2 regions of the Pseudomonas sp. GB2N2 genome follow, and region 2 is predicted to be linked to the other one. Evidence: riboswitches for the same ligand, from Rfam matches in the RefSeq annotation. Region 2 holds a riboswitch; the other holds the start of a gene.
What was found. Region 2 has a riboswitch for manganese ahead of mntP (manganese efflux pump MntP). Riboswitches for the same ligand answer to the same signal wherever they lie in the genome.

Region 1: linked by a shared signal. The riboswitch ahead of ACYZT4_RS25755 (TMEM165/GDT1 family protein) and the one ahead of mntP (manganese efflux pump MntP) in region 2 are both predicted to bind manganese.

The regions. Positions count from the first base shown of each region.
Region 1 is NZ_CM142701.1:5,534,937-5,539,346, forward strand. Features, by position in the region: gene ACYZT4_RS25745 (methyl-accepting chemotaxis protein) at 1-963, opposite strand, end outside; gene ACYZT4_RS25750 (M48 family metallopeptidase) at 1,237-2,052, shown strand; gene ACYZT4_RS25755 (TMEM165/GDT1 family protein) at 2,128-2,712, opposite strand; yybP-ykoY riboswitch at 2,801-2,926, opposite strand; gene ACYZT4_RS25760 (methyltransferase) at 2,977-3,975, opposite strand; gene ACYZT4_RS25765 (2-hydroxyacid dehydrogenase) at 4,009-4,410, opposite strand, start outside.
Region 2 is NZ_CM142701.1:2,109,362-2,113,771, reverse strand. Features, by position in the region: gene ACYZT4_RS09570 (AraC family transcriptional regulator) at 1-244, shown strand, start outside; gene ACYZT4_RS09565 (peroxiredoxin) at 455-1,108, shown strand; partial or broken gene ACYZT4_RS09560 (cytochrome C) at 1,112-1,391, opposite strand; yybP-ykoY riboswitch at 1,567-1,736, shown strand; gene mntP (manganese efflux pump MntP) at 1,742-2,305, shown strand; gene ACYZT4_RS09550 (hypothetical protein) at 2,350-2,727, shown strand; gene tspO (tryptophan-rich sensory protein TspO) at 2,705-3,145, opposite strand; gene ACYZT4_RS09540 (epoxide hydrolase family protein) at 3,281-4,410, opposite strand, start outside.

The DNA.
Region 1 (4,410 bases), 2.4 Mb from region 2:
GCCGAACGGCAGGTACAACTCGATACGGCCTTGGGCCTTGTCGACGGTATAGGTCACTTCGCCGCGTTTCAGATTGGCCATGTTGGCGATCTGCTGACTGTCGAGAATGTCGCTGACCTTCTCGCCGAATTTGCTCGGGTCCTTGGTATACGCAACGATCCGGCCGTTGCCGCCGATCAGCGCCATGACGCCCGAGCCGTTGTACAGTTTCTGGTTCGCGCCCAGGAGCATTTCCTGGATGAAGTTCACCGACAGGTCGGCGCCGACGATGCCCTGGAACTGGCCGTTGAGCATGATCGGTTCAATAAAGGAGGCGAGCATGACGATCTTGTCGCCGACCTTGTAGGGCGCCGGATCGATCACGCAGGATTTTTTGGTTTCTTTCGAGCACAGGTAATACTCGCTGGCGCGCACGCCAGTGGACAGGGTTTTCTGGTCGTCGACGTCCACCAGTTTATCCAGGCCCAGGCTGCCGTCTTCGTTGCGGAACCACCACGGCAGGAAGCGACCATTGCTGGCGTCGATGCCCACGACCTTGGTGTCGACGTACGCCGCGTCGTTATGGTCGAGAGCGTTTTTCTCCCAGCCAATGTAAGTGCCGAGGATTTTCGGGTTCTTGGCGACGTTTTCCTTGATCAGGCTGATCAACTGCTCACGGCTCAGGCTCAACTGCGGCTGGCCGTCGGGCCCCGGCGTGCCGATCAACGCGTTGATTCGGACCAGTCCGCCGGCAATCAGCAGCGGTGCTTCGAGTTCGCGCTGGATCTGGCTGACCTGGGTTTGCGCCAGTGACGTCAGGCGCTGTTCGATGACTTGCTCGAATTGCGCCTGGGTCCGCTCCTGAACCATGTCTTGCGTGCGCGCGCCGGAAAACAGCGCGTACAGCACCAGTGCTGCCACGACACTTAAAACGATGGCGCCGGCGAGGGCTGCCACGGAAAACTGGATCGACTTGAATTTCATGGGTGCTCCGCACGCAAGAGGACGTCTGCGCTGGTGTATCGGCAAGGCGTTCGAGGTCCATGAGCGAGGCAAGGCGAAATGGTGGTTTTGGAGCGGTTGATGTCGCAATTGAATCATTGCGAGCGGTTACCGGCCGTGGCGGCGGTGGGTATGTGAATTTTTTCTTGCAGCGCTGAGAGCTTTGTCTGAAATGTGCGTCTACACATCTGTTGTATCTGGCGTGGATACAATTCCACGCCTAGGATACGCGGCATGTTTTCAGGGAGTTTCCAGATGAACAAGACTTTGGTTGTGTGTGCGCTGAGCGCAGGTTTGCTGCTCGCCGGTTGTCAGTCGGTCAACACTACCAGCGGCGGTGCCGTGGGCGTGGAGCGCAAGCAGTACATGTTCAGCATGTTGTCCACGGACGAGGTCAACCAGATGTACGCCCAGTCCTATCAAAAGACTGTGGGCGAGGCGAGCACCAAAGGCGTGCTGGACAAGACCAGTGCCGAGGCCAAGCGTGTGCAGGCGATTGCCGATCGGCTGATTGCCCAGGCGCCGGTTTTCCGTCCGGACTCGGCCCAGTGGAAATGGGAGGTCAACCTGATCAAGAGCGACGAGCTCAACGCCAACTGCGGGCCTGGGGGCAAGATCATTTTCTATACCGGGCTGATCGACAGCCTGAAACTCACCGACGATGAAATCGCCGCGGTCATGGGCCATGAAATCGCCCACGCCTTGCGCGAGCACGGTCGCGAAGCCATGTCCAAGGCGTACGGCATCGAAATGGCCAAGCAGGGCGCCGGTGCTTTGTTCGGCCTCGGCCAGGACAGCCTGGCTTTGGCGGACACCGTGGCCAACTACGGCATGACACTGCCCAACAGCCGAGCCAATGAAAACGAAGCCGACCTGATCGGTCTGGAACTGGCGGCCCGCGCCGGTTACAACCCGAACGCTGCAATCACCCTGTGGAACAAGATGAGCAAGGCCTCGGAAGGTTCTCCACCGGAGTTCATGAGCACGCACCCGGCGTCGACCAGTCGGATTGCTTCGTTGCAGGCAGCGATTCCGAAGGTGATGCCGCTTTACAACAGCAGCAAGCAATAAGCGGCAAGCGGCAAGCTCGAAGCTCAAAGCAGATTTGCGCTGCTTGGAGCCTGTAGCTTGCCGCTTATAGCTGCTCTAAACCCACCCGCTGCTCTGCATCGCCTTGTACACCGCGACAATCGCCAGGATGAAGAACGCCGACGCCGCCAGTCGACGAATCAACGTCAATGGCAACTTATCCGCCGCAAAATTACCCGCAAGAACAACGGGCACGTTGGCAATCAACATGCCGACGGTGGTGCCGATGATCACCAGCCACAATTCCGGGTACTGCGCAGCGAGCATCACCGTGGCGACTTGGGTTTTGTCGCCCATTTCCGCGAGGAAAAACGCGATCAGCGTCGTCAGGAACGGTCCGTACTTGCGGGCAGTGCTGGCTTCGTCGTCATCCAGCTTGTCCGGCACCAGGGTCCACAACGCGGTCGCGGTGAAACTCGCGGCGAGAATCCAGTGCAACATCGCATTCGAGAAGAAACTGCCGACCCAGGCGCCAACCACTCCGGCTGCCGCGTGGTTGGCCAGGGTGGCGGCGACGATGCCGGCGATGATCGGCCACGGTTTGCGGAAACGGGCAGCGAGAATGAGCGCGAGCAGTTGCGTCTTGTCGCCGATTTCGGCCAAGGCAACGATTGCGGTGGGAACGAGAAGTGAATCCAGCATCAGGGTTTTCCTAAGGGGCGGGTCGACACGGCTATGACACGTACAGCCTTCCCGCCCCGGGTAAGGTGTTCGTGTCATAGGTCTTGTCAAACCCTGGCGATCCGTCTGATGCGGACGCTTGGGTCGCATACGCCATGGTCTGAGGACCAAGTATGTTGACGTATGCCGGACGAGCATGGCGCTCGTGGGAGACTACTCCCCTAGGACGGAGCGGATTCTGCCTAGGCAAATCCGATTGGGCAAGCCTCTTTTTAAAATGAAGTGCTAGCCGCGTTTGGCTCGATAGATTCTGAAACCCTGCCCTTCAGCCTTGACCGCACACACGCCCAAATGCTCTTCGATCAGCGGTTGATACTTGAGGAAGCTGTTGGCAACTAGCCGTAGTTCGCCGCCGTTTTTCAAATGTTTCGCTGCTTTTCGCAGCAAGTTCTCAGTAGCGAGATAGTCCGTGTGCACGCCGACATGGAAGGGCGGGTTGCTCAAAATCGCGCTCAAACCCATCGGTGCCGCGTCGATTCCGTCACCGGTAATCACGTCCGCTTCCAGACCATTGGCCGCCAGCGTCAAGCGACTGCTGGCCGCTGCGAATGCGTCCACATCGAGCAACGTGACCTGATTGTGCGGATAGCGACGCTTGACCGCGGCGCCTAACACACCCGCGCCACAGCCGAAGTCCAGCAAGTGACCACTCGGCAATTTATCCAGATGCTCCAGCAACAATGCGCTGCCACGATCCAGCCGACCGTGACTGAACACGCCCGGCAGGCTGATGACTTTCAGTGGACCTTCGGCCAGTGGCAATTCATAAGTCTGCGCCAGGCTTTCCAGGGATTTGGCTGCTGGCGCATTGGCCACCGTGACCAGCCAGAGCTGGCAATGACGCGCGCTGTCGAGCTTGCGCGGCTTGCCGAATGGGCTTAGCTGTTTGGCCGCGCCTTCGATGCCGCTGCGTTTTTCCCCCACCAGGTACAGCTCGCGCCCGGCCAGGCGCGAGGCGAGGGCATTGAGAATGTAATCGGTAAGGTCCTTGGACTTGGGCAGAAACACCACCGCGGCGTCGAACTCGCGCTCAGGCGCCGTCACGCCAAAATGGCTGTGCTCGGCGAAGCGAGCGTCCAGCGTGGCCTGGTCACCGGCGTGCCAGCACCAGCCGTGAGCGTTGGGCAGACGACTGAGCAAATCATCGGCGGGCAAGCCGGCCAGCAGCACCGAACCCTGAAACAACTCAGGCTGACGGAGCAGTACTTCACTGCGCGGATCCATGTTCTGCTCTCTGAAAAAAAGTGCCGCAGTCTATCAACTGACGACTCGCAGCGCCTTACCGCTGAAGTATCCCTGCGCGTTTTCGGTCAGTTGGCCGACGATTCGCTGCCGCGCCTCGCGACTGCCCCAGGCGTTGTGCGGTGTGACGATCAGGCGTGGAATGTCAGGGGTGAGCAATGGGTTGCCGGCGGTCGGTGGTTCGACGCTCAACACATCCGTGGCCGCACCGCCGAGGTGACCGCTGCGCAAGGCATCGGCCAGCGCCTGTTCGTCGATCAGGCCGCCGCGTGCCGTATTGACCACGAAAGCACCGGGTTTCATCGACGCCAGTTCGCGGGCGCCGATGAAGTGACGGGTGTGTTCGTTGAGCGGGCAGTGCAGGGTCAGCGCATCGATCTGTGGCAGCAGTTCATCCAGCGGCAAGCGGTCCGGGCG
Region 2 (4,410 bases):
GGCGGCCAACATGTCCCGGGCCAGTTTTGCTGAACATTTTCGCCAGGTGGTGGGGCAGACGCCGGTAGATTATCTGGTGAGCTGGCGCATCAGCCTGGCGCAGAAACGCTTGCGCGAAGGCAAGTCGATTGCGCTGATTGCCGATGAAGTCGGCTACGAAAGCCCCTCGGCACTGGCCCGGGCGTTTCGTCGCAAGACCGGCGTCAGTCCGCGGGAGTGGGGGCAGGGGGGGAAGGTTCGATAGTCGACGCCGAATGGTCATCTGTAGGCGCGAGCCCGCGCGCGATGGACGACAACGATAACGCGTGCTGTCCGGATGAACGAGTTGTCTTGGCATTTTTCGCGAGCAGGCTCGCTCCTACAAGGGATCCCGGGAGCATCAGGCGAAGTATCCAGCCTCTCCTATACTTGCGCTCTGAAAGTTTCCCGACCCTGCACAGCGAGGAGAACCAACATGACCGTTCGTATTGGCGACGAAGCACCGGATTTCACCGTCGAAAGCACCGAAGGCACGCTGCATTTCCACGAATGGATTGGCGACCAGTGGGCCATCCTGTTTTCGCACCCGAAAGATTTCACCCCGGTGTGCACCACTGAGCTCGGTTACATGGCAGGGCTCAAGCCCGAATTCGACAAACGCAACACCAAGATCGTCGGGCTCAGCGTCGATCCTGTGTCCAACCATGCAAGCTGGGCCAAAGACATCGAAGAAACCCAGGGCCATGCGGTCAACTACCCAATGATCGGTGACGAAAACCTGGTAGTGGCGAAGCTCTACGACATGATTCACCCCAACGCCAGCGGCGGCGCGCGCACTGCCGTGGATAACGCCACGGTGCGTTCGGTGTTCATCATCGGCCCGGACAAAAAGATCAAGGCCATGCTGATCTACCCGATGAGCGCCGGGCGCAACTTCGATGAGGTGCTGCGCTTGCTCGATGCGATTCAACTAAACGCCAAGCACACCGTCGCCACTCCGGTGAACTGGCGTCCGGGGCAGGACGTGATCATTCCGACGTCGGTCTCCGACGAAGATGCGAAAAAGAAATACCCGGACGGCTTCAAAACGGTGAAACCTTACCTGCGCACAGTGGCGCAGCCGAAGTAGGCGTCAGTTGATCATCCCGTCTTCCATCACGACGCCCTGGGCGCGCATCGCTTTGATCAGCTCGGCGCGTGTGCCGGGCAGGTTGAGCATGGTTTTCGCCCGCCATGCCGTCCTTGCGCATCAGCCAGTTGGGCAGGTCCGCCAGTTGCGCGTTGTTCAACGCCGGTTGCGACATGCCCGGCACGCGCACGAGAAACTCGCGACCGGCCGGCACCTTGAGGAAATTGCCGACAAACCCGGCCATGCGTGGGGTGTCATTGGCGGCGGAGCCCATGCCATTGCCGCTGACCTTGGACGAAAAGAACATCATCGATGTCGGCGCCCCGCGCACGGTGGGTGTGGTTCTGCGCTACGACATGTAAAACCCCGGAGACGGGGAAGCCGATTCCCCGCGTGCGGCTTCAGGCAGCCCTGTCAATTTGATGTTTTTTTCACACGCGTCAGGCTACAGTGGCGGCCCTTGTTGGGGAGTAGCCTGCTCTTTGATCCCGGTCACAGAGCGTTCGCGTCAACATTCTCGGCTGCATGCCGTGGTGCGAACACCTTCGGGTTGGCGAGACCAACGATGCATCCATGCCTATAGTCGGGCGTGTGGTTGCGTCGTTGACTCATAGCCCGGCTGGACGTTTAACCGTGAATCCCATTCCCCTCATTTTTCTCGCCTTGGCCATGTCCACGGACGCTTTTGCAGCGGCCATCGGCAAGGGCGCCAGCCTGCATAAACCGCGCTTTGTCGAAGCTCTGCGCACGGGCCTGATCTTCGGTGTCATTGAAGCCATCACCCCGTTGATCGGCTGGGGCATCGGCCAGGTGGCCACGCAATACGTTGAGCGCTGGGATCACTGGATCGCCTTTACGCTGCTGCTCGTGCTGGGCCTGCACATGATTCACAACGGGATCAAGCACGAGGCCGAGGAAGAAAAGCCTGACCAGCACTCGTTCTTCATACTCGCCGTCACCGCTTTCGCTACCAGCATCGATGCGTTGGCGGTGGGTGTGGGCCTGGCCTTTGTCAACGTGAACATTCTGGTCGCAGCCGCCGCTATCGGCCTGGCCACCACCGTGATGGTGACCGTCGGGGTCATGCTCGGACGCGTACTGGGAACCGCCGTGGGCAAGCGTGCTGAAATCATCGGCGGCGTAGTGCTGATGCTGGTCGGGTCGACAATTCTTTACGAGCATTTGTCGGCCGTGTGAGGGGGTTTTAGAATCCGCTCTCTCTACTCAAGGAATCAACACGCATGGAAACCCACTTTTCTCAAATCAGCGAACGTTTGAACAATCGCCGATTTACCGTGGCGAACAACAGCCAAGGACTGTCCGGTGCAGGCACGGTGTTTCATTACCATGTCGATGGAAATGGCATTTCGAGCACTTACCAAGGCGGGCGGATTCGCACAGGTCATCAAGTCGGGCGCGCAACAGGCCCCGAAACCATCGAGCTGCTCTTTCACTGTTTGACGCTGGATGGCGAGATTCTGGCCGGTTGGTCCCGTGGCACGGTGGGCGTCGATCACGCCGGACGAACCACCCTGGCCTTTGTATGGGGTTGGTTGTCCGGCGCGACTGGAGGCGGAGAGTCGAGCTACGTCGAGCTCATCGATTATTCCGCAGAATAGAAAAATTCAGCGCGGCGGCGACGCAAAGCCACAGCAGGTAAGGCAACAGGATCAAGCCGGTTACGGTGTCCAACTGCAGCGCCATCACCACCATCACAGCGACCACCACCCAGAGCAGCGAGAGGATCACCATTGCAGCGAGCACGCGGTGGGCGCCAAAAAACACCGGTGTCCACAGCGTGTTCAGGGCAATCTGCGCCGCCCACAAGGCCAACACTGTCTGGCTCCCCGGTATCAGGGTCAGACGGTAGCCGGCCCAGGCAATCAGCAGGTAGATCGTCGTCCAGGCAACGGGAAACAGCCAGTTGGGCGGAGTGAAGCCGGGCTTGACCAGTGCTTCGTACCATTGGCCCGGTTTGAACAGGATGCCGGTCGTCGCCGCCGCACCGCAGGCGATGAGGAAAATAAGGAAGGTCATCAGGAGTCCTTGCTGAGATCAGCTGTCCGGTTTTGAAAAGCCACGATGGGCGCTTGAGCAATGGACCTATGGCAGGCGCGAAGAGATCCAGCGCGGTGTTTTCAACTTCAAAGCGCCTCACCGTTATCCAGAGATCTAGCGCCTCAAAGGCCTGAAGAATTCACGGATCTCTTCAGCCAGAATTTCTGGCTGCTCCAGCGCTGCGAAATGGCCTCCTCGTGGCATGTGTTCCCAACGGTGGACATCGAACACACGTTCAACCCAGCTGCGGGGTGGCATCGGCAGCTCTTTTGGAAATAACGCCACGCCCAACGGCGTTTTCACTCGCTCGTTGACGTCGAAAATCAGCGGATTCTGTCGGTTTTCCTTGTACAGCCTCAAGGTCGCTTGAATGCTTGCGCTGAACCAGTACAGCGCGATGTCGCTGAGCAGGGTGTCAAACGGCACCACGTGCTCAAGATCGTCAGGATGATCGACCCACGCGTGAAATTTCTCGACGATCCATGCAGCGAGACCCGCCGGCGAATCCGTCAGTGCGAACGCCAGGGTTTGCGGTTTCGTACTGTGCAACGCCGCATAGGCACCTTCGGTTGCCGCAAATTGAGTGCCTCGATTCAGAAAATCCTGCTCTTCCTCGCTCAATGCGCTTTGGTCTCCCGCACAAGTTGGTTTGAAGCTGCCTGGGATGTAGTTGAGATGCACGCCGGTGAGATGGGCGCTGTGGTGACGCGCAAGCCACATTGACACGCCGGCACCGATATCGCCGCCTTGGGCGCCAAACCGGTCGTAGCCCAATTGCCCCATCAGCGCTGCCCACAGGTCGGCAATCTGCCTCGAACTGATGCCGGCCTTGGTCGGGGCGGGCGAACAGCCGTAGCCGGGTAGGGAGGGCACGACTACGTCAAAGGCATCGGCGGCGTCACCGCCATAGTTCGCCGGGTCCGTGAGCAGGGGCAGCAACCGTTCCATCTCCAGGAACGAGCCGGGCCAGCCGTGGGTGATGATCAGCGGCATGGGCTTGGGCCCAATCCCGCGCTGGTGCAGGAAGTGGATCGTCTGGCCGTCGATTTCGGTCAGGAATTGCGGCAACTGATTGATTCGCCGTTCTTGGCTTCGCCAATCGAATTGATCGCTCCAATACTCCAGAAGGCGCTGGAGAAAGAGCGTATCGGTACCGTCCTCCCAACGGCCGGGGGCCAGGGTGTCGGGTAAGCGTGAAGCGCGCAGGCGTCGCTGAAGGTCGTCCAGCTGCTCGTGGGTAATGG